DNA from 3 places in the Pseudomonas sp. zfem002 genome. Region 2 is predicted to be linked to each of the others. Evidence: riboswitches for the same ligand, from Rfam matches in the RefSeq annotation. Region 2 holds a riboswitch; each other region holds the start of a gene.

Region 1 (7,516 bases), on a different contig from region 2:
CGGGGCTCAGGATGCGCGATGACAGCGGATTTTTTGTGTCGTTCGGGCCGGTGCCGACCACCGGAATATGCTGTTAGTGCTGCATCGGCAGCCGATTCGGCTGGGGCACCTCCTGTTTTGGCTTTGCGACAGCGGTTTCCGATCCGCCGCGGGCCTGCCGCGGCGGATTCGGCTGGGTCAGGCGCGCTTTTTCTGCACCGCGGCCACCGCGGGCTGAAGCAGGGCGTAGAGGTCTTTCGGGTCGCGCAGGTCCGGTACCAGCTCGATCTCGCTGCCGACCTCCAGGGCCCTGGCCACATCCAGCACGTAGCGCAGCGCCGAGTAGTCCTCGATGGCGAAGCCGACGGAGTCGAACAGGGTGACCTGGTCGGGGGCCTGGCGACCCTCGATCTCGCCGTTCACCAGCTGCCAGAACTCGGTCACCGGCGAGTCGGCCGGCATCTGCTGGATCTCGCCTTCGATGCGGCTCTGCGGTTCGTATTCGACGATCACCCGGGCGCGCTCGACGATGTCGCGGTGCAGCTCGGTCTTGCCCGGGCAGTCGCCGCCGACGGCGTTGAGGTGCATGCCCGGCTCGATCATCTCCGGGGTGAGGATGGTCGCGCAGGCCTTGTCGGCGGTGACCGTGGTGACGATATCGGCGCCGCGCACCGCGTCCGCCACCGAGGCCGCCTTGACCAGGCGGATGCCCGGGTAGGCGGCGAGGTTGGCGGCGAGCTTGTCGGTGGCCTGCGGGTCGAGGTCGTACAGGCGGATCTCGTCGATACCCAGCAGGGCATGGAAGGCGATGGCCTGGAACTCGCTCTGCGAGCCGTTGCCGATCAGCGCCATGCTGCGGCTGTCCGGGCGGGCCAGGTAGCGTGCGGCCAGGGCCGAGGTCGCGGCGGTGCGGATCGCCGTGGTCAGGGTCATTTCGCTGAGCAGCAGCGGCTTGCCGGTATCGACATCGCCGAGGGCGCCGAAGGCCATCACCGTGAGCATGCCGTGGCGGGTGTTCTTCGGATGGCCGTTGACGTACTTGAAGGCGTACAGGTTGGCGTCGGAGGCCGGCATCAGCTCGATCACGCCGTCCGGCGAGTGGTTGGCCACCCGCGCGCATTTTTCGAAGTCGTGCCAGCGCAGGTAGTCCTGGCGGATGTACTCGGCCATTTCCTCGAGGCAAGTGGTCAGGCCCTGGCGGGCAACCAGGTGGCTGAGATCGGTCACGTCGATATAGCGGGTCATGATGGCGTCCTTCTGCTAGGCGGTTTCAGTTGCGAACGGGCAGGTGCACTTCGGCGAGCATGCAGCGCGCGCTGCCTCCACCGATGCGTTCGATATGGTCGATGTTCACCACCACCGGGTGGCTGTGGCGTTCGGCCTGGCGGCGTTGCGCCGGGCTCAGCGAATTCCAGGCGCTGCGCGACATCACCAGCAGCGGCTGGCCTTGTTTGTCGTGCACTTCGAGCATGTTGCCGGCGAAGCCTTCGAGCTGGTCGAAGTCCAGGGCCAGGATGTCCTTGCCGGTGTCGCGCAGGCTGCGTTCGAGACCATGGCGTTCATCGGCGTCGGGCAGGGCGTCGAGGCAGACCACGGCGAGCTGGCGGCCGACGCTCATCATCACGTTGCTGTGGTAGATCGGCGCCTGGTGGCGGTCGACCGCGTGGAACACGCAGAGCCGGTAGTCCAGGCGTTCGGCGAACTGGCGCAGCGCTTCGGCGTGGGTGCGCCCGGAGTGGCAGGCGTAGCTGATACGGTGCTCACGATCGAGGACCATGCTGCCGGTGCCTTCGAGGAAGATGTCCTGCTGCTCCAGCGGGCTGAGGTCGATGGTGCTGTGCACGGCGAAGCGTTCGTCGAGCACCCGCAGTACGCCCTTGTCGCGTTCCAGGCGGCGGTTGCGGCCTTCCATGGGATACAGCACCAGGCTGCCGTCGGCGTGGCTGCTCCACCAGTTGTTGGGGAAGATCGAGTCCGGGGTGTGCGGTGCCGGGGTGTCCTGCACCACCAGCACCTCCACGCCATGCTGGCGCAGGGTATCGACGTAGCCGTCGAATTCTTCCAGCGCTTTGCGCTGTGCCGCCTCGGCGTCCAGCACGGGCTTCTGGAAACGGTTGTTGAGGGCGGTGTCCGGGTTGAAGGCGAACCGCGCCGGGCGGATCATCAGGACCGTATTTGTTGTTTGCATCGGGGCACGCATCCGGGGGTTGGCGATGCGTCCATTGTCCTCCCGATGCCGCCGCAATCCCGGCTGAAGCGCGTCGGGCGCCCAGCCGGGAAAGCTGAAACCGGCGGTTTCGCAGCCGAATCGGCTGCCGCCCTTCAGTCGCGGATCTTCGCCAGTTCCCGCGCCAGGTACAGCGCGGTGCGGGCGCTGTGTTCACCGGCGAGCAGATGGGTGAAGGGCACATCGATCATGCGGTTCTCGCGCACCGCGCGCAGATGCGAGAGGGCCGGATGTCGGCGCAGGTAGTCGCGCTTGGCACTGGCCCGGGACCACACGGCGTCGGCCAGCAGGAGCACGTCCGGGTCGTGCTGCAGCAGGCTTTCCGCGTCCACGGTGACCCGGTGCAGGTCGATGTCGGCGAAGATGTTGCGCCCGCCGGCCACGGCGATCAGCTCGCTGACGAAGCCGCGCCGACCCTCGCTGTCGAGACCGCGGGTTTCGCTGTCGAGGTAGAAGACGGCCAGCGGCGGGTGCCCGGCGGCGATCGCGCGGGCTTTGTGCAGGTCGTCGCGCTGGCGGCTGATCAGTTCTTCCGCGCGGGCCGAGCGACCAAGTACCTGGCCGAGGCTGCGCAGGTCGTGTTCGGTGGCGGCGAAGCCGGACGCCGGTGGCGTGGCGCAGGCGTTTTCCAGCAGATAGCTGGCGATGCCCAGGCGAGCCAGGTCGTTGCGCGAGCCGACGCCATCGCGAAAGGCGCTGGCGAAGCCGCCGACCACCAGGTCGAAGCGCCCGGCGTAGAAGACTTCCTGGGACGGGTATTGGCGCGACAGCAGCGGCACGCCGCGGTAGCGGTTTTCCTTCAGGGCGCCGGCGTCGTCATCTATATAGCTGACCGCGGCCAGCGCGGGTCCTGCATCCAGTGCCAGCAACAGGTCGGCGGCGTGCTGGTTGAGGGCGAGAATGCGTTGTGGCGGCGTGTGCGTGAGCACCCGGGTTTCGCCGCAGTTGCGGTAGTCGAGGGCGTGGGCGCTGCCCAGACCCAGCAGCAACAGCCAGGCCAGGTGTTTCATTGCGCGTCTCCCTTGAGCAGCAGGTCGCGCACGGGCTGGCCGTCGACCAGGTGTTCGCGGACCAGGCGCCGGGCGTCGTCATGGCTGGCGATGCGGTACCAGCAACGGTCCGGGTAGACCGTCGCCACCGGCCCGAGGTTGCACGGGAACTGGCAATGGGTGCGGGTCAGCAGCACGCCGTCGGCGGTTTCCATGCGCTGTGCGGCGAGCAGCTCGTTGCGCACCGTCTTCCAGACTTTCAGTGCACCGCGCAGGGTGCAGCGCGGGCCGGTGCAGAGCATGACGTGGCGGGCATGGTCGGGGATGTGCGACCACTCCGGGTTGCTGGGGATGTCCTTTTCTTGCATGCGAGGGTCCTTGGCGAGAAGGGGCCGGTTGCCGGGGGCTGCTTTGCAGCCCTTCGCGACGGTTCGGCGCTCCGACAAGCTCGCTCCCACGGGAGGAGTGTGTCGCTACATTCTTGTGGGAGCGAGCTTGCTCGCGAAGGGCCGCAAAGCGGCCCCGGGCGCTTGGCATCAGAAGCTGTAGGTGTAGCGCGCCTCGGCGGTGAACGGCCGGCCCAGGTTGCTCACCCGGCGCGATCCGCTGTCCATGCTGGTGGTGTAGTCGCGGTCCAGCAGGTTCTCCAGCAACAGGCTCAGGCGGTGCTGGCGCTGGTTGTCGAGGTAGCGGTAGGCATCGGCGTCGACCACGCTGTAGTGGCCGTAGTCGATATCCCGCGGACTGATCACGCTGCCGATGTAGCGCACCGCCGCGCCGGCACCCCACATGCGGTCGGCGGACTCGTAGCCGACCCGGCTGCGGGCGAAGAAGTGCGGGATGTTGTTGATGGTCGCGCCCTTGCGCGATTCGCTCAGGTTGCGGGTCATGTCCGCCTGCAGTTGCCAGCGGTCGCTGAGCTGCACCTGGCCATCGAGCTCGAAGCCGCGCACGGTGATCTCGCCGTCGCCGTTGACCCACTGGCTGTCGACGATGGTGATCAGGTCCTCGATGCGCCGGTGGAACAGCGTGCCGCTGACGCTGTAGGGCTGGCCCTGGAGCAGATTGCTGTAGTCCAGGCCCAGTTCGGCATTGCGGCTTTTCTCGGCCTTGAGGTTGGGGTTGCCCATCTCGTCGCCCGGCTCGTTGACGTACAGCTGCTCGGCGTTCGGCAACTTGTAGGCCGAACCGAACTGACCGCGCAGCTTGAGGTTGTCGGTGAGGTCGTAGAGCGAGGTGAACATGCCCACGGTGGCGCTGTCGCCGCCGCTCAGATGCTCGCGGCGCACGCCGATGCTCGGGTGCCAGTCGGGCAGGGCGGCGATTTCCGGGCGCAGTTGCACATACAGGGCGTGGGCCTCGGCCTGGTTCTGGTCGATCTTCAGCACATCGTCCTTGCCCTTGTAGAACTGGTTGTCGCTGCCGAACACCAGGATGTGGCCACCGGGCAGCAGCGCCGTGCCCTCGGCCTGCACGCCCCAGTCGCTGAAGCCCCAGTAGTCGTTGTGGTTGAGCACCCGCGGGCTGCCGTCGACATTGTTGTAGACGCGGTTGTAGCGGGTGTCCCAGTCGTTCATGTGGCCCTTGACGAAGTAGCTGAAGTCTTCGTTCAGGTGCTGCTGGAAGGTCGCCGTGGCGATCTGCTGGACGCGGTCGTTGGTGGTGTTGCGGTTGGCGTCGGGGCGCAGGAAGTCGAGGCTGGCGGCGCTGTACTGGTAGAACAGTTCCAGGCGGCTGTCGTCGCCGAAGCTCTGCGCGGCCTTGGCGCCGAAGGTGTTGACCTCGTAGCCGCGTTTCCTGTCGCTGACCGTCCGGGTGATGTCGCTGCTGTGGTAGGGCTGGTAGCCCTCGGAAATGTTGTGGCTGACATAGGCCAGCAGGCCGAGATCGCCCCAGCCGTTGCTGAAGATGCGCTCGATGCGCGCATCGCCGTTGCGCCCGGCGAAGCTGTCGACGCCCAGGTTGACCTGGCCGGAGGCCGCGCGGGACTGGGCGTTGCGGGTGACGATATTGATCACGCCGGAGACCGCCTGGGTACCGAACAGCAGGCTCTGGCCACCCTTGAGCACTTCGATGCGTTCGATCGCCGCGGCGGGCAGGGTGTCGATGTAGATCCCGCCGTAGAGGCGGTTGTTCAGGCGCACGCCGTCGAGGAGGATCAGCGTGTCGTCGTTGCGCCCGCCCAGCAGCGAGTAGGTGCCGTAGTCGAACGGGCCCTGCTTGGGCGCGACGTACAGGCCGGGGACGAACATCTGCAGGACGCGGGTGATATCGGCGCTGGGGCCGGCGCGTTCGATCTGCGCGCGTTCCACCACTTCGACCTTGCTGCCGTAGCGGGCCATCTGCGCGATGGTGGTGGATTCCACCGGGGGTGCCGAAACGATCTGCTGGTCCAGGGTCAGCGCCGCCGCGAGTGCGGCTTCGTTGCAGCCCAGAAGGCAGCCAATCAGCGAGAGATTACGTGTATTCATCGACTTCTCGAAAAGGAACTTTCGGGAAGCGCACAGGAGGGTACTGGCGAACGCGCGCCAGATTACCGGCTCGTGCCCGCCCACCGCAGGTTTGCCAAATGACTGATGAGTCCTTTCTCAGTCGCGATGTTTGCAGGCCGGTCTCCGGGCTTGCGAGGCTGGACGCATTCGCCTTCCCGTGCTTGCGCACAGTGGCCTTGTGAATGTGTCACTCGCTTACCGTTGCGGGGGCAGCGCCGGACTGGTCGTGAAGGACGCACCGGCTTCCCGTTTCACCTGCCGCGCGGCGGCGGCAGACACCTGAAAACGGGCGGCATCTGACCATCGGGATGACCGTTCGTCAACCTGGGTGGGGAAAATCGCTGGGTCGCGGGCAAAAAAAACGGCACCGCGAAGGGTGCCGTCGTCGTCGCGCCGCAGGCTTACTTGTGCAGCTCTTCCGCGGCGTACAGGGTGTTCTCCAGCAGGCAGGCGCGGGTCATCGGGCCGACGCCGCCCGGTACCGGGGTGATCCAGCCGGCGCGGGGCAGGGCGGTATCGTAGACCACGTCGCCGACCAGCTTGCCGTCTTCCTGGCGGTTGATGCCGACGTCGATGACGATCGCGCCTTCCTTGATCCACTCACCCTTGACCAGCCCTGGCTTGCCGGCGGCGACTACCACCAGGTCGGCGCGGCTGACGTGGCCGGCGAGGTCCTTGGTGAAACGGTGGGTGACGGTCACGGTGCAGCCAGCCAGCAGCAGTTCCATGGCCATGGGGCGACCGACGATGTTGGAAGCACCGACGACCACGGCATTCATGCCGTAGAGATCCTGGCCGGTGCTCTGCAGCAGGGTCATGATGCCTTTCGGTGTGCACGGGCGCAGCAGCGGGATGCGCTGGGCCAGGCGGCCGATGTTGTACGGGTGGAACCCGTCGACGTCCTTGTCCGGGCGAATGCGCTCGAGCAGCAGGGAGGCGTCGAGGTGGGCCGGCAGCGGCAGCTGCAGGAGGATACCGTCGATGTTCGCGTCATCGTTGAGGCGATCGATCAGGTCGGTCAGTTCCTGCTGGCGGGTAGTGCTCGGCAGGTCGAAGGCCTGCGAGATGAAGCCGACTTCCTCGCAGTCCTTGCGCTTGTGCGATACGTACACTTGGGAGGCGGGGTCGTTGCCAACCAGGATCACCGCCAGGCCCGGGGTCCGCAGACCTTGCTGGCGACGTTCAACGACACGTTGGGCGATCTGCTGGCGCAGGCTGGCGGCGATCGCCTTGCCGTCGATAAGTTGTGCAGTCATGACGGGTGATTAACCATCGAGAGAAAAAAAGAGCGCGCATTCTCTCATGAGCAGGCCGAAGGGCAAAGGCGCTTGGTCCGGCAATTGCCCTAAGCCCTTCAATAAAATGAATTTTTTTGAGAAACATATTGACGATGTGACAGGCGGTCTATAAGATGCGCCTCACTTGTCGGGCAGGGCCTAGCACTGGTTAGCAAGGTCGGGCAAAATGAGCGGATTTTGGCTTGTTTGGTACGGCTAAACGTTAATTTGTAATCGCAAGCGAAAGCAGATTAAATATGCGCCCGTAGCTCAGCTGGATAGAGCATCCGCCTTCTAAGCGGATGGTCGCAGGTTCGAGTCCTGCCGGGTGCGCCAATCAAGGCAGCTTTGGCACAAGTAACAGCAATATGGTGGACGTAGCTCAGTTGGTAGAGCGCAGGATTGTGATTCCTGTGGTCGAGGGTTCGATTCCCTTCGTCCACCCCATATTCCAGAAGGCGCCTGATGAAAGTCTGGCGCCTTTGCTTTAGATGCTTCACGCGGACGTGGTGAAATTGGTAGACACACTGGATTTAGGTTCCAGCGGCGCAA
Region 2 (7,516 bases):
CTTGGCCTGGGCGCCCTCGCCCGGGTCGTTGACGATGAACGGGTAGATGTTCGGCAGCGGCCCGAGCAGCGCATCCGGCCAGCACTGCGCCGACAGGCCGACGCCCTTGCCCGGCAGCCATTCGAGGTTGCCGTGCTTGCCGACATGGATCAGCGCGTCGGCGGCCAGGCCATGGCGCAGCCAGAAATAGAAAGCCAGGTAGCCGTGGGGCGGGACCAGGTCGGGGTCGTGGTACACCGCGCTCTGGTCCAGCTGGTAACCCCGCGCCGGCTGGATGCCGACGAAGGTCAGGCCCAGGCGCAGGCCGGCGACCATCATCCGCCCGCCGCGGAACATCGGGTCCTGCTGCGGCTCGCCCCAGCGCTCGCGCACCGCCCGCTGGTTGGCTTCGGGCAGGCGCGCAAAGGCCGCCAGGTAGTCGTCCAGCGCCATGCTCTGCGCGCAGGGGCGCTGGTCGAGGCTGTCGAGATCGTTGCTGACGCCACCGAGCAGGTCGTGGATCAGTTGTGTGCCGCTGTCCGGCAGCTCGGCCACGGGGTAACCCTGCTCGCGCAAGGCACGCAGGATATTCAGCGCCGCCGCCGGGGTGTCGAGACCGACGCCATTGCCGATGCGGCCATCGCGGGTCGGGTAGTTGGCCAGCACCAGGGCCACGCGCTTCTGCGCATTGGGCAGGCGCGCCAGTTCGCACCAGCGCCGCGCCAGCTCGGCGACGAAGTCCATGCGCTCGACCTGCGGCCGGTAGCAGACCACGTCGGACTGGCTGCGCTCGCTGCGCCAGGCCAGGTCCTTGAAGCTGATCGGCCGGGTGATGATGCGCCCGTCCAGTTCCGGCAAGGCGATGTGCATGGCCAGGTCACGGGCCCCGAGGCCCTGCTCGCTGGCCTGCCAGCCGGGCTCGTTGTCTTGCGCGCAGATCGCCTGCAGCACCGGGATGTCGCGGCGGAACGGGCGCAGATGAGGTTGCTCGGGGCTGGACTGGGCGAAGCCGGTGGTGTTGATGATCAGCGCCGCGTCGGTTTCGTCCAGCCAGTCCTCGACCTGGGCCAGGCAGCCGGCCTCCTTGAGGCTGGCGACGGCGATCGGCAACGGATTGAGCCCGGCGCCGGCCAGGCGCTCGCAGAACACATCGATGAACGCGGTATTCGCTGCCTGCAGGTGCGAGCGGTAGAACAGCACCGGCACCACCGCTTGCGCGGGCTGCCAGTCGGCGCGCCAGTGGGCCAGTTCGGCCTCGGCCTGGCGCGGGTGATACAGGCTGGTACGCGGCAGTTGCCGTGGCTCGTCCCAGGGATAATCGCGCCCCAGCCAGAGACTGGCCAGGCAGTTGAACAGGTTCAGGGCGTTGGCCTTGCCCCCCTGGCGCAGGAAGTGCCAGAGACGCTCGGCCGTTGCGTCGGTGACGCTGCCCAGGCGGGTCAGTTCCGGGTCCGGACGGTCATCGCCCGGGACCAGGATCAGCTGCACGCCACGGGCAGCCAGCTCCACCAGTTGCTCGACGCCATAGCGCCAGTAACCGATGCCGCCGTGCAGCGACACCAGGATCACCTTGGCATGGCGCAGCACCTCATCGACATACAGGTCCACCGACGCATGGTTCTGCACCTGCATCGGGTTGGCCAGGCGCAGGCTGGGGTAGTCGGGCGGCAGGTCGCGGGCGGTTTCCGCCAGCAGCGCCAGGTGCGAGTCGCCGCTGCAGAGGATCACCAACTCGGCCGGGGTCTGGCCGAGGTCGGCAATGCTGTCGTCCGGCACGAAGCCGCCGGGCTGGGTCCGCAGCAGGTGCATGGATCAGGCGCCCAGGGCCGCGCGCAGACGGGCTTCCAGGGCCGCGGCATCGAGTTCCTGGCCGATCAGCACCAGGCGGGTGATGCGCGCTTCGTCACTGCGCCAGGCACGATCGAAGTGCTTGTCGAAACGGCTGCCCACGCCCTGGATCAACAGGCGCATCGGCTTGCCGGGGATCGCCGCGAAGCCCTTGATGCGCAGGATGCCGGTGTCGGCCACCAGTTGGGTCAGGGCATCGAGCAGCAGGCTTTCGTCGGCTTCGGGCAGGTCGAGGGAGATGGAGTCGAAGGCGTCGTGATCATGGTCGTCGTGATCGTCGTCGCCGTCATGGTGCGAATCGTGGTGGGTGCGCCGGCCATCGATATGCGCTTCCGCCTCGGCCCCCAGGCCCAGCAGCACTTCCAGCGGCAGCACGCCCTTGCTGGCCTCGATCACCTTCACCGCCGGCGGCAGTTCTTCCTGCACTTCGGCGCGCACCGCGGCCAGGGCTTCAGGGGCGATCAGGTCGGCCTTGTTGAGGACCACCAGGTCGGCGCTGGCCAACTGGTCGGCGAACAGCTCATGCAGTGGCGATTCGTGGTCCAGGTTCGGGTCCAGCTTGCGCTGGGCGTCCACCTGCTCGGGGAAGGCGGCGAAGGTGCCGGCGGCCACGGCCGGGCTGTCGACCACGGTAATCACCGCGTCGACGGTGCAGGCGTTGCGGATTTCCGGCCACTGGAAGGCCTGCACCAGCGGTTTCGGCAAGGCCAGGCCGCTGGTTTCGATGAGGATCTGGTCGAGGTCGCCACGGCGCGCCACCAGCTCGCGCATCACCGGGAAGAACTCTTCCTGCACGGTGCAGCACAGGCAGCCGTTGGCCAGTTCGTAGACGCGGCCGTTGGCCTCTTCCTCGGTGCAGCCGATGCTGCATTGCTTGAGGATCTCGCCGTCGATGCCCAGCTCGCCGAATTCGTTGACGATCACCGCGATGCGCCGGCCATTGGCGTTGTCCAGCATGTGCCGCAGCAGCGTGGTTTTGCCCGAGCCGAGAAAGCCGGTGACGATGGTGACGGGGAGTTTGGCCAGTGTTTTCATGTCGGATGCCCTTGGCAGGATGGCGGGCATGCGGGACGGGAGCCGGGTGCCTGACACCCGGGCGCGTTCGCCACCGGATCACCCCGCCCGGTTGTATGTGGAAACTGTCCGAGGCAGGTCTCCTGGCTCGCGCTGTGCCCGAAGGGCGGCTTCGACGCCTTCCCGCCTCGGTTGTCGGCAGTGGCAATGGTCGATGGATCAGCACTTACAGTTGCGGGGGCAGCCGCGGAATGGCCTTTGGCAAAGCGCACCGCGTTCCCGTCTTAGCTCCGGCCAGCGCCGGAGAACCTCGAAGCGGCAAGGCTACGCAGTGCTCCGGAGCCGGTCAACCGCTGTATTGACGGATGTCAACGCGCGTGATTTCCTAACGCGATTCGTTTGGGTGCCTTTTTTATTACAAGGTGAAACGGGAAACCGGTGCGTCGCAGCCTCCACAGGGTGTCGACAAGGCCGGTGCTGCCCCCGCAACGGTAAGCGAGAAAAGCGTCTTGACCACTGTGCCAGCCGTACGGCATGGGAAGGTGACGCTCCCCGGCTGAAGTCCGCTTCCGCCCTCGCCAGCCCGGAGACCGGCCCAACGCAGACTTTGACACAACCCGCGGTGGGCGGGCGCTGTTGCACCCCCTGGGCGACTCCGCGCAGGGGTTTCGCGCGCTTGCCTGTTGCCGACAACACCCAGAGGAAAGCGCCATGCCCGTCTCCACCACCGCCCGTCACGCCGTCGCCACACCGACGACCCTCAGCCAGCGCATCGTCGCCGCCGTCAGCGCCTCGGTGCTGGGCCTGTGCCTGGTCTATTTCGCCGGGTTCTCGCACATCGAAGCGGTCCACAACGCCGCCCACGATACCCGCCACAGCGCCGCTTTCCCTTGCCACTGAGGCCCGACCGCATGTTCACTCGCATCGCCCGCACCGCCGGTTTCACCGGCCTGCTCGCCGCCCTGCTGCTGACCCTGCTGCAGAGCTTCTGGGTCGCACCGCTGATTCTCCAGGCGGAGACCTACGAGAACGCGGCGCCGGCCGCCGCCCAGGAACACCAGCACGCCGACGCCGCCGCGGCTGCCGACGGTCATCACCATGACGAAGAAGCCTGGTCGCCGGAAGATGGCTGGCAGCGCGTGCTGTCCACCACCGGCGGCAACCTGGTGGTCGCGGTCGGCTTCGCTCTGCTGCTGGTCGCCATGTACACCCTGCGCACCCCCGCCAGCATTGGCGCCGGCGCCCTCTGGGGCCTGGGCGGCTTCGCCGTGTTCTGCCTGGCGCCGAACCTCGGCCTGCCACCGGAGCTGCCGGGCACCGCCGCCGCCGACCTGGCCCAGCGCCAGTTCTGGTGGGTCGGTACCGCCGCGGCCACCGCGGTGGGCCTGGCGCTGATCGCCTTCGCCGGCAACTGGGTCCTGAAAGCCGCAGGCCTGGTGCTGCTGGTGATCCCCCACGTGATCGGCGCGCCGCAGCCGGAAGTCCACGAAAGCCTGGCGCCGGAAGCCCTGGAAACGCAGTTCATCATCGCCTCGCTGCTGACCAATGCCGGCTTCTGGCTGGCCCTGGGCCTGCTCAGCGCCTGGCTGTACCGGCGTCAGGCGGCCTGATGCCCTTCCCGCCCGGCGTCATCCCGCTGTACGCCGGGCTGGGCTGTCGCCGTGGCATCCCGGCCAGTGACCTGGCCGGTCTGCTGCGCGACGTGCTGCAGGCCCATGACCTGCCGCGCGCCGCACTGGCCGGACTGGCCAGCATCGATCTCAAGCGCGGCGAGCCCGGCCTGCTGCAATTGGCCGAAGAGCTTGTCCTGCCCCTGCACTTCTACAGCGCCGCGCACCTCGCCGCATTCACCCCGCGCCTGAGCCATCGTTCGGCCACGGCCTTTCGCCACAGCGGCTGCTATGGCGTCGCGGAAAGCACTGCCCTGGCCCTGGCCGAGCAACTTGGCGGCGCCCCGGCGCAACTGCGGGTCGAACGTCACGTGCAGGGCGACATGACCCTGGCATTGGCCTGGATACCCGCTTCTGGCGGATAATCCGCCGCCTTCCGTTCAGAGACTGCGCAATGACCGTCTATTTCATCGGTGCCGGCCCCGGCGATCCGGAGCTGATCACCGTCAAGGGCCAGCGCCTGATCCGCCAGTGCCCGGTGATCATCTACGCGGGTTCCCTGGTGCCCGCCGCGGTGCTCGAAGGGCACAGCGCCGCCAGCGTGATCAACAGTGCCGAACTGCACCTGGAGCAGATCATCGAGGCGATCCGCACGGCCCACGCGCAAGGCCACAACGTGGCCCGCGTGCACAGTGGCGACCCGAGCCTGTATGGCGCCATCGGCGAGCAGATCCGCCATCTGCGCGAGCTGGGCATTCCCTACGAGATCGTCCCCGGGGTCACCGCCACCGCGGCCAGCGCCGCCCTGCTGGGCTGCGAACTGACCCTGCCGGACATCGCCCAGAGCGTGATTCTCACCCGCTTCGCCGACACCTCGCCGATGCCGGAAGGTGAAGCGCTGGCCAGCCTGGCCAGCCACAAGACCACCCTGGCGATTCACCTCGGCGTGCGTCACCTGGCCAGAATCGTCGAGGAACTGCGCCCGCATTACGGTGGCGACTGCCCCATCGCCGTGGTCCACCGCGCCACCTGGCCGGACCAGGACTGGGTGCTGGGCACACTGGACGATATCGTCGAACTGAGCGCGGCCAAGGGTTTCCGGCGCACCGCGCTGATCCTCGTGGGACGGGTGCTGGCCAGCGATACGTTCAGCGAGTCGGCGCTCTATCGCGCAGGGCATGCGCACCTGTACCGCCCCTGAAACATATTGCATTGCCCTTGGGGCGCCTGCACATTAGCGCGACGACCACCCTTGAAAGGACCGCCCCGATGCTGGAACTTCGCCCCTGTTGCGAATGCTGTGCCACGCCACTGCCCGGCGACAGCCGCGACGCGATGATCTGTTCATTCGAATGCACCTACTGCCGCAACTGCGCCGAACACACCCTCAAGGGCCAATGCCCGAACTGCGGCGGTGAACTGCAGCCACGCCCGACGCGGGTGGGCGAGAAACTGGCGAAGAACCCGGCGACGACCCAGCGCACGGTGAAGGCCGAGGGCTGTCCGGTGCATTGAGCTCCGGCGTTCCTTATTGATCCAGCGGGGCCGGCGTGGGAGCGGATTTATCCGCGATTGGGCGCGAAGCGGCCATAAAACCTGTATTGGGGGGTGTCAGAAGAACCCAGGATTCAGGATTTACGACGGCTGCGCCGCCGATCGCGGATCAATCCGCTCCTACACCAATCCCACAAGTGGCGCGGCGCACGACTCATCCTGTACAGGGCATCCATGCCCACCATCCCGAATCCCGAGATTCAATGCGCCTGCATCTTGCTCTTGATGAACCCCGCCACCCAGGTCAGCACCGCGCCGCCGGCGCCGCCGCCGATCACGCTGCTGATGATCGCTGGAAGATCCAGGGAACCCTCGGCCCCGGCCTGAGCCAGGGATTGATCGCCGGTGAGCGTGGCCAGGATCTGCCCCACCACCACACCGCCCACACCGCCAAGAATGGAATTGAGCAGCGGCCCGAGGCCGTGCTTGGTCATACCTGCCGCATTGCCGCCTACCACACCACTGATGACCTGCACGGCCAGACTGATGATATCCATCGCAAATGCCCTCTGTAGCGCCTGAAATGACGACTCGCGTGCGGGCTACTACGGATACGGCACTACCACCGGGCATTGGAGACGTCGTGGTCCGACCAACGACGGCAAGCTGTTGCGGATATCCGACAGTATATGTAGGACTTTTCAGTTACGCGAATGACGTGCCACGGCTCAGGGCCTGACGTTCTTCAACTCGTTGAGCAAGCCCAGCAGCGCCTGCAGTTTCTCGTCGCCGAACTGTTCGAGGATGCGCTGGTAGTTGCGCTCCATGTCCTCGCTCATGTCGACGAAGCACTGCTGGCCCTGCTCGGTGAGGCCGACGAAGACCCGCCGCTGGTCCTGCGAGGACTTCTTGCGACGCACCAGGCCATCGCGCTCCAGGCGGCTGAGCACGCCGGTCATGCTGGGCTTGAGGATGCACGCCTGCTCGGCGAGCTGATGGCTTTCCAGCTCGCCCTGCTGGCGCAGGATGCGAATCACCCGCCACTGCTGTTCGGTCAGGCCGTGTTCGTTGAGGGAGGGACGGAAGAAGGCCATGGTGGCCTCGCGGGCTTGCAACAGGGTCAGGGTCAGGGAAGGTCTTGGAATGGGCATGATCAGGCTGTTGTCGACGGTGATTGCGCAGCTTAAGAGCGGGGCTTTCGTGTCGCAAGGGCCATCATGGGCATGGTTTCCCGATCGTCAAATATATTGAACTGAAGCGCCAGGTAAAAATCACATTTCTGCTTGGTAAATCAGCCAGTTAAACGATAAATCCAAGGTTTAACGTTAAAAAATACGGACACAAACAGCTTATTCCGCTTGATATATTTAACGGCTCTGGCAAGCTATGGGCAGGTTTCGACCGGGAATCGACGTTCGCGTGCAACCCGGCAGTGCTCGAAACCTCAGGCAGTACCAGGTCCGCACCGGTGCGCCTGCACAACAATGACAGGCTGCGCCTGTCCCAAGGTGACATATGCCCAACAGCAACATTGGCAATAAGAATCAGAAATCCCGCAAACCCGTGGTCCT
Region 3 (7,516 bases), on a different contig from region 2:
ACTTCTCGGTGCCTGCTCCAGTCACGCCCCGACCCCGTCCCAGGTGGTCCAGCCCGCCTATGTTCCTGCGCAGATCACCTACTCGCCAGCCGCTGACGACGTGCTTTTCCGGGCATTGGGCCTGGTCGGCACGCCGTATCGCTGGGGCGGCAACACGCCGGACTCCGGTTTCGATTGCAGTGGGCTGATCGGGTACGTCTATCGTGACGCGGCGGGCATCAAGCTGCCCCGTTCGACCCGTGAACTGATCGTCATGCGCGCGCCGGATGTGGGCCGCGATGCCCTGCAGTCAGGGGATCTGGTGTTCTTCGCGACGAACGGCGCCAGCCAGGTCAACCACGCCGGGATCTATGTCGGCGAAGGGCGCTTCGTGCATGCGCCGTCCACGGGCGGGACCGTGCGCCTGGATTATCTGGCCAACAGCTACTGGCAGCGCTCCTACCTGAATGCCAAGCGGGTGCTGCAGGCGCCGGAGCATCTGGCGCGCAATCCATAGTCCTGTGCTGTAGCTGATGGCCTCATCGCACCCCTGTGGGAGCGGGCATTGCCCGCGATGAGGCCGGTAGCAACACCCTCGGTTATTGAGCCTTGCTCACCCGCCAGACCACATTCCCCACATCGTCCGCCACCAGCACTCCACCACGCTGGTCGGTCACCACCCCCACCGGCCGTCCCATGGCCTTGCCGTCGTCGCTCAGGAATCCGCTCAGCAGGTCGATCGGCTTGCCCGCGGGCTTCCCGGCGCTGCTGAACGGCACGAACACGACCTTGTAGCCGCTGTGCGGCTTGCGGTTCCACGAACCGTGCTGGCCAATGAACGCGCCCTGATCGAACGGCGGCGGCAAGGCTCCCGGTTCGGCGAAGGCCAGGCCCAGGGAGGCGGTATGCGGGCCCACCGCGTAATCCGGGACCAGCGCCCTGGCCACCAGGTTCGGGTCGCTGGGTTGCACTCGCGTATCGACATGCTGGCCGTAGTAGCTGTAGGGCCAGCCATAGAACCCGCCGTCGCGTACCGAGGTGATGTAGTCGGGGACCAGGTCGCTGCCGATCTCGTCGCGTTCGTTCACTGCGGTCCAGAGCTGGCCGCTGTGGGGTTCCCAGGCCAGGCCGTTGGGGTTGCGCAGGCCGGAGGCGAAGATCCGCTGCTGGCCCGTGGCGGGATCGATTTCCCAGATCGCCGCGCGCTGCCGTTCCTGGTCCATGCCGTTTTCCGCGACGTTGCTGTTGGAGCCGACGGTGACGTAGAGCTTCCTGCCATCGCGGCTGGCGATGACGTTCTTGGTCCAGTGGTGATTGAGCGGACCGCCAGGCAACTCGGCAACCGGCTCGCCCGGCCCCGTCAGCGAGGTGGCGCCGTCCTGGTACTTGAAGCGCAGCAGGCGGTCGGTATCGGCGACATACAGGTCGTTGCCGACCAGGGCCATGCCGAACGGCGAGTTCAGGTCCTTGAGAAAGACCGTGCGGGTCTCCGCCACGCCGTCCCGGTCGGCATCGCGCAGCAGGGTGATGCGGTTGGCGCTGGGCACGCCGGCCCCGGCGCGGGCCATGACCTTGCCCATCACCCAGCCACGAATGCCCTTGCCGTCCTCGGGTTTTTCCGGGGCATTGGTTTCCGCCACCAGCACATCGCCGTTGGGCAGCACATGGAGCCAGCGCGGGTGGTCCAGGCCGCTGGCGAAGGCCACGACCTGGGTGCCCTGGGCGGCGACGGGTTGGCCGCCCTCGGCCCAACCGATCGCCGGGGCGATGTTCACCGTGGGGATCAGCGTCCTGTTCGGTTCCGGCAGTTGTGGCGCCGGGCCGCTGCCGTCGGCGACCTGCAGGCGGGCCGTTTCGCCACAGGCGCTGAGTCCGGCGGCGAGGGCCAGCAGTACGGCAATGCGCAGTGAGGTCATGCTCGACTCCTTGGCGTAACAGGGGGGTTACAGGTCAGAGGCGAGACGGAGCAGGGAGGTTCAGTTGGATGTGGGGTGGTTCAGCTCCCACAAGGACCGCGGTACACGCTGTACCTGTGGGGGCTGGCTTGCCAGCGATGCGTTCGAGGGCTCAGACCTGCTTCAGCAGCAGTGCCACCCCGGGATAGTACTGGCCGAACTCGTCATGCAACTTGCGATAGCCATACGGGAAGCACCAGGCGATGGCACAGGCGTTGTGTTTCTGCAGGTCATCCACTATGTCCTGCAACTCTTCCGGGCTGGCATGCTTTTCCAGCTTGACCGGGCTGACGAACAGCGCGGCGATCTTCAACTGGCTGGGATAGGCGATGCTCTTCGCCACGGCGCCGGCTTCCTGCAAGGCGCCGCTGAGGTCGAGCCGACCGACCTTCGGCCAGCGCTGGTCGGCATGCAGGTAGGCCGACTCGTCGCGACTGGCGATCAGCAGGTCGCAGCGGGCGTTGCGTTCGCCTTCGTCGCGCTGTTTCTTGCTCTGGTACGCCTGCAGGGTGACCAGCTCGGCCTGCCAGATGGCCGCCGAAAGTATCCCCAGGTTGGCCTGGGCGCCATGCCAGTAAGGCCCTTCGTTATCGCCAAGGACCTGGTTGAAGCGCTCGATGCTTTCCCCCCAGCGCTCCAGCGCCGGACGCAGGAATTCGAGGCGGGAATTGTTGAGAATCAGGCCTTGCATGCTGCTCTCCTTTCGTAGTTGTTGTACGAGTACAGCGGAAAACCATGGCTATTTGATATCACTGTGGCACAGCCTCCAGGAAGTGTCATGGGTCAGGCCTGTGACGGGCGTCTCCAATTGACGCTCCCGGCCCAACCCTCTAACCTTCGCGACTTGTTTCAGGTGCTCTGTGACCCGCGGGTCGACAGGGTGAAACAGGGAAGCCGGTGAGTGCGCCAGACGTGCGATTCCGGCGCTGCCCCCGCAACGGTAAATGAGCCAAGACCGCGCATGGCCACTGGGTTTCCAACCCGGGAAGGCGCCCGGTCGGGATCGCCCCGATCCGCTCGTGAGCCCGGAGACCGGCCTGCAAACAGTCAACGGCATCACGGAGGGTGGTGCGCGGTTTTTCGGACCCCGCGTCCGGTTTCTGCGCCTGTTCCCGTGCCATTTTCCCCTCAGCTGTCGTCGCTCCCCGCCTGGCGACAGTGGCCCGCGGAGACCCCCGATGAGCGAATCCCCCGAACGTGACGAACGCCACCTGGCGCGCATGCAGCGCAAGAAGGCGGTGATCGACGAGCGCATCGCCAATGCGCCCAACGAATGCGGCCTGCTGCTGGTGCTCAGCGGCAACGGCAAGGGCAAGAGCAGCTCGGCCTTCGGCATGCTCGCCCGCGCCCTGGGCCACGGCATGCAATGTGGTGTGGTGCAGTTCATCAAGGGCCGCAACGCCACCGGCGAAGAACTGTTCTTCCGCCGCTTCCCCGAGCAGGTGCGCTACCACGTGATGGGCGAGGGCTTCACCTGGGAAACCCAGGATCGCCAGCGCGACATCGCCGCTGCCGAAGCGGCCTGGGAGGTGTCCCGGCAACTGCTGCAGGACCCGAGCATCGGCTTCGTGGTGCTCGACGAACTGAACATCGCCCTCAAGCACGGCTACCTCGACCTGGACAGCGTGCTCGCCGACCTGCAGGCGCGCCCGCCGATGCAGCATGTGATCGTCACCGGCCGCGGCGCCAAGGACGAAATGGTCGAACTGGCCGACACCGTCACCGAGATGGGCATGGTCAAGCACGCCTTCCAGGCCGGGATTCGTGCGCAGAAGGGCGTCGAGCTATGAGCGACACCCGGCATTGCCCGGCGGTGCTGATCGCCGCGCCGGCCTCCGGCCAGGGCAAGACCACCGTCACCGCGGCCCTGGCTCGCCTGCATCGCAACCAGGGGCGCAAGGTCCGCGTGTTCAAGTGCGGACCGGATTTTCTCGACCCGATGATTCTCGAGCGGGCCAGCGGCGCCCCGGTGTACCAGCTCGACTTGTGGATGGTCGGCGCCGAGGAAAGCCGCCGCCTGCTCTGGGAAGCCGCCGGTGAGGCCGACCTGATCCTTATCGAGGGGGTGATGGGGCTGTTCGACGGCACGCCGTCCAGCGCCGACCTGGCCCGGCATTTCGGTGTGCCGGTGCTGGCGGTGATCGACGGCACGGCCATGGCCCAGACGTTCGGCGCCCTGGCCCTGGGCCTGGCGCGCTACCAGGCCGACCTGCCGTTCGCCGGCGTGCTGGCCAACCGCGTCGGTTCGCTGCGTCATGCGCAACTGCTCGAAGGCAGTCTCACCGAGGGCCTGCGCTGGTACGGCGGCCTGTCGCGGGAGACCGGGATCGAGCTGCCGAGCCGGCACCTGGGTCTGGTCCAGGCCAGCGAACTTAGCGACCTCGACCTGCGTCTGGACGCCGCCGCCAAGGCCCTCGGCGACAGTTGCCAGTCGTCCCTGCCACCGGCAGTGGCCTTTGCCGCCCCCGTGTCGCGCGAGGTCGAAACCCGCCTGGCCGGTGTACGTATTGCCGTGGCCCGCGACGAAGCCTTCGCTTTCACCTACGGCGCCAATCTCGACCTGCTGCGGGCGATGGGCGCCGACCTGCATTTCTTCTCGCCGATCCATGACCGTGCGCTGCCGGACGCCGACAGCCTGTACCTGCCCGGCGGCTACCCGGAGCTGCACCACCACGCCCTGGCCGGCAACAGCGCGATGCTGGCGGCGATCCGCGCCCATCACCAGGCCGGCAAGCCATTGCTGGCCGAGTGCGGCGGTATGCTCTACCTGCTCGATGCCCTGACCGATGTCGCCGGCGAGCGCGCCGAACTGGTCGGCCTGCTGCCCGGTGAAGCGACCATGCAGAAGCGCCTCGCCGCCCTGGCCCTGCAGGCGGTGGAGCTGGCGCAAGGCACGCTGCGCGGGCACACCTATCACCATTCCCTGACCAGCACCGAGCTGCAGCCCATCGCCCGCGGACAGAGCCCCAACGGTGGACGCGGCGCCGAAGCGGTGTACCGGATCGGCCGCCTGACCGCCTCCTACGTGCACTTCTATTTCCCCTCCAACCCCGACGCGACGGCGGCGCTGCTGGCGCCATGAGCGAACACGCCTACAGCGCGGCCGAGCGCGCGGCGATCTATCGCGCCATCGGCGAGCGCCGCGACATGCGCCACTTCAGTGGCGGCGAGGTGGCCCCCGAGCTCCTCGCGCGATTGCTGGAAGCCGCGCACCAGGCGCCCAGTGTCGGCCTGATGCAGCCCTGGCGCTTTATCCGCATCACCCGCCGCGACCTGCGCCAGCGCATCCAGGCGCTGGTCGAGGACGAACGCCTGCGCACCGCCGAAGCCCTCGGGCAGCGTTCCGACGAATTCATGCAGCTCAAGGTCGAAGGCATCAACGACTGCGCCGAGCTGCTGGTGGCGGCGCTGATGGACAAGCGCGAGGTGCATGTCTTCGGTCGCCGGACCTTGCCGGAAATGGACCTGGCGTCGCTGTCCTGCGCGATCCAGAACCTGTGGTTGAGCGCCCGCGCCGAGGGCCTGGGCATGGGCTGGGTGTCGCTGTTCGATCCGCTGGCCCTGGCCGAACTGCTGGGCATGCCGGCCGGGGCCAAGCCGCTGGCGATTCTTTGCCTGGGCCCTGTGCGCGAATTCTATCCGGCGCCGATGCTCGCGCTGGAAGGCTGGACCACGCCACGGCCGTTGGCGGACATGCTGTTTGAAAACCAATGGGGAGAAGCCGAATGAGTGTGGCCTTGCTGACCGTGGCCGGGGTGGCGCTGGATGCGCTGCTGGGCGAGCCGCGGCGCTGGCATCCGCTGGTGGCCTTCGGCCGCATGGCCGGGCGTCTGGAGCAGCGTTTCAATGCCGGCGGACGCGGCTGGCGCAGCCATGGTGTCAGCGCCTGGTTGCTGGCCGTGGTGCCGCTGACCCTGCTCGCCACCGCGCTGTCCTGGTTGCCCTATATCGGCTGGCTGGTGGAAATCCTCGCCTTGTACTGCGCCCTCGGCCTGCGCAGCCTTGGCGAACATGTGCAGCCGGTGGCCGATGCCTTGCGCGGCGGCGACCTGGACGAGGCGCGCAAGCGTGTCGGCTACCTGGTCAGCCGGGAAACCCGCGAGCTGGACGAAACCGCCGTGGCGCGCGCAGCCACCGAGTCAGTGCTGGAGAACGGCAGCGACGCGGTGTTCGCCGCCCTGTTCTGGTTCGCCATCGCCGGCGCGCCGGGGGTGGTGCTGTATCGCCTGAGCAATACGCTGGATGCCATGTGGGGCTATCGCAACGAGCGCTTCGAGCGGTTTGGCTGGGCCGCCGCGCGGATCGACGATGTCCTCAACTACCTGCCGGCGCGCCTGGTGGCGCTGACCTACGCGCTGCTGGGCAAGACGCGCCTGGCCCTGAAATGCTGGCGTCAGCAGGCGCCCAAATGGGACAGCCCGAACGCCGGGCCGGTGATGGCGGCGGGGGCCGGGGCCCTTGGCGTCGAGCTGGGCGGGCCGGCTGTCTATCATGGTGAGCTGCACGAACGCGCGCGCCTCGGTGAGGGCCCGGCGGCCGATGCCGGGGCCATCGAGCGCGGCTGGCGCCTGGTTTGCCAGGGCGTCTGGCTGTGGCTGCTGCTGTTGTGCCTGGGAGCGGAATTCTATGCTTGAACACGGTGGTCGCCTGCAACGGGCGATCGAGCACTACGGCATCCCCCGCGAGGCCTGGCTGGACCTGTCCAGCGGCATCGCGCCCTGGCCGTTTCCCCTCGCCGAGATCCCGCCGCGTGCCTGGGCGCGCCTGCCGGAAACCGAAGACGGCCTGGAGCAGGCCGCGCGTGCCTATTACCAGGTCGCGCAGCTGTTGCCGGTGGCCGGCTCGCAGGCGGCGATCCAGGCTTTGCCGCGTCTGCGTCTGCGTCTGCGCCGGCGCGGCACGGTGGCGGTCGTCTCGCCCTGCTATGCCGAGCACGCCGAGGCCTGGCGCCGTGCCGGACACCGGGTGCGGGAGCTGGACGAGGCCGAGGTGGAAGGGCAACTGGACGAGCTCGACGTGCTGGTCCTGGTCAACCCCAACAACCCCACCGCGCGGATGCTGCCGCGGCAGACCCTGCTCGCCTGGCACGCGCGCCTGAGCCAGCGTGGTGGCTGGCTGCTGGTGGACGAAGCCTTCATGGACAACACGCCGGCCGCCAGCATCGCCGCCGACAGCGAGCGCGAAGGGCTGATCGTGCTGCGTTCGTTCGGCAAGTTCTTCGGGCTGGCCGGGGTGCGCCTCGGTTTCGTCCTGGCCGAGCCAGGCCTGTTGCGCGCGCTGGCGGAGGAGATCGGCCCGTGGTCGGTCAGCGGGCCGACGCGGATTCTCGGCGAGGCCTGCCTGCGCGACACGGCCGAACAGCACGCGCAGACCGAACGCTGTGCCCGGGCCAGTGCGCGCCTGGCCAGCCTGCTGAGCGAGGCGCAACTGGCCCCCAGCGCCGGCTGCGACCTGTTCCAGTACCTGCGCCATGCCGATGCCGCGGCGATTCATGAATTCATGGCCCGGCGCGGCATTCTCCTGCGCCTGTTCGAACAGCCCGCCGGCCTGCGTTTCGGCCTGCCCGCCAACGAGGCCGACTG

Evidence for each region. Region 2 has a riboswitch for cobalamin ahead of cobW (cobalamin biosynthesis protein CobW). Riboswitches for the same ligand answer to the same signal wherever they lie in the genome.
Region 1: it holds a riboswitch for cobalamin, as region 2 does, so the genes downstream of both, RTI28_RS02270 (TonB-dependent receptor) here and cobW (cobalamin biosynthesis protein CobW) in region 2, are expected to answer to the same signal.
Region 3: it holds a riboswitch for cobalamin, as region 2 does, so the genes downstream of both, cobO (cob(I)yrinic acid a,c-diamide adenosyltransferase) here and cobW (cobalamin biosynthesis protein CobW) in region 2, are expected to answer to the same signal.

Annotation. Positions count from the first base shown of each region.
Region 1 is NZ_JAVYJH010000001.1:509,151-516,666, forward strand. It holds gene RTI28_RS02250 (ornithine cyclodeaminase) at 178-1,224, opposite strand; gene ctlX (citrulline utilization hydrolase CtlX) at 1,250-2,167, opposite strand; gene RTI28_RS02260 (ABC transporter substrate-binding protein) at 2,302-3,216, opposite strand; gene RTI28_RS02265 ((2Fe-2S) ferredoxin domain-containing protein) at 3,213-3,563, opposite strand; gene RTI28_RS02270 (TonB-dependent receptor) at 3,732-5,666, opposite strand; cobalamin riboswitch at 5,784-5,985, opposite strand; gene folD (bifunctional methylenetetrahydrofolate dehydrogenase/methenyltetrahydrofolate cyclohydrolase FolD) at 6,089-6,943, opposite strand; tRNA gene RTI28_RS02280 (tRNA-Arg) at 7,224-7,300, shown strand; tRNA gene RTI28_RS02285 (tRNA-His) at 7,336-7,411, shown strand; tRNA gene RTI28_RS02290 (tRNA-Leu) at 7,465-7,516, shown strand, end outside.
Region 2 is NZ_JAVYJH010000023.1:112,014-119,529, forward strand. It holds gene cobN (cobaltochelatase subunit CobN) at 1-1,788, opposite strand, end outside; gene cobW (cobalamin biosynthesis protein CobW) at 1,792-2,862, opposite strand; cobalamin riboswitch at 2,957-3,169, opposite strand; cobalamin riboswitch at 3,226-3,455, shown strand; gene RTI28_RS23430 (CbtB domain-containing protein) at 3,553-3,741, shown strand; gene RTI28_RS23435 (CbtA family protein) at 3,753-4,451, shown strand; gene RTI28_RS23440 (cobalamin biosynthesis protein) at 4,451-4,876, shown strand; gene cobM (precorrin-4 C(11)-methyltransferase) at 4,906-5,652, shown strand; gene RTI28_RS23450 (DUF1272 domain-containing protein) at 5,721-5,966, shown strand; gene RTI28_RS23455 (hypothetical protein) at 6,206-6,502, opposite strand; gene hpaR (homoprotocatechuate degradation operon regulator HpaR) at 6,674-7,096, opposite strand; gene RTI28_RS23465 (type 1 glutamine amidotransferase) at 7,461-7,516, shown strand, end outside.
Region 3 is NZ_JAVYJH010000005.1:49,061-56,576, forward strand. It holds gene RTI28_RS08980 (C40 family peptidase) at 1-496, shown strand, start outside; gene RTI28_RS08985 (sorbosone dehydrogenase family protein) at 579-1,895, opposite strand; gene RTI28_RS08990 (hypothetical protein) at 2,047-2,625, opposite strand; cobalamin riboswitch at 2,769-2,990, shown strand; gene cobO (cob(I)yrinic acid a,c-diamide adenosyltransferase) at 3,113-3,724, shown strand; gene RTI28_RS09000 (cobyrinate a,c-diamide synthase) at 3,721-5,016, shown strand; gene bluB (5,6-dimethylbenzimidazole synthase) at 5,013-5,663, shown strand; gene cbiB (adenosylcobinamide-phosphate synthase CbiB) at 5,660-6,568, shown strand; gene cobD (threonine-phosphate decarboxylase CobD) at 6,561-7,516, shown strand, end outside.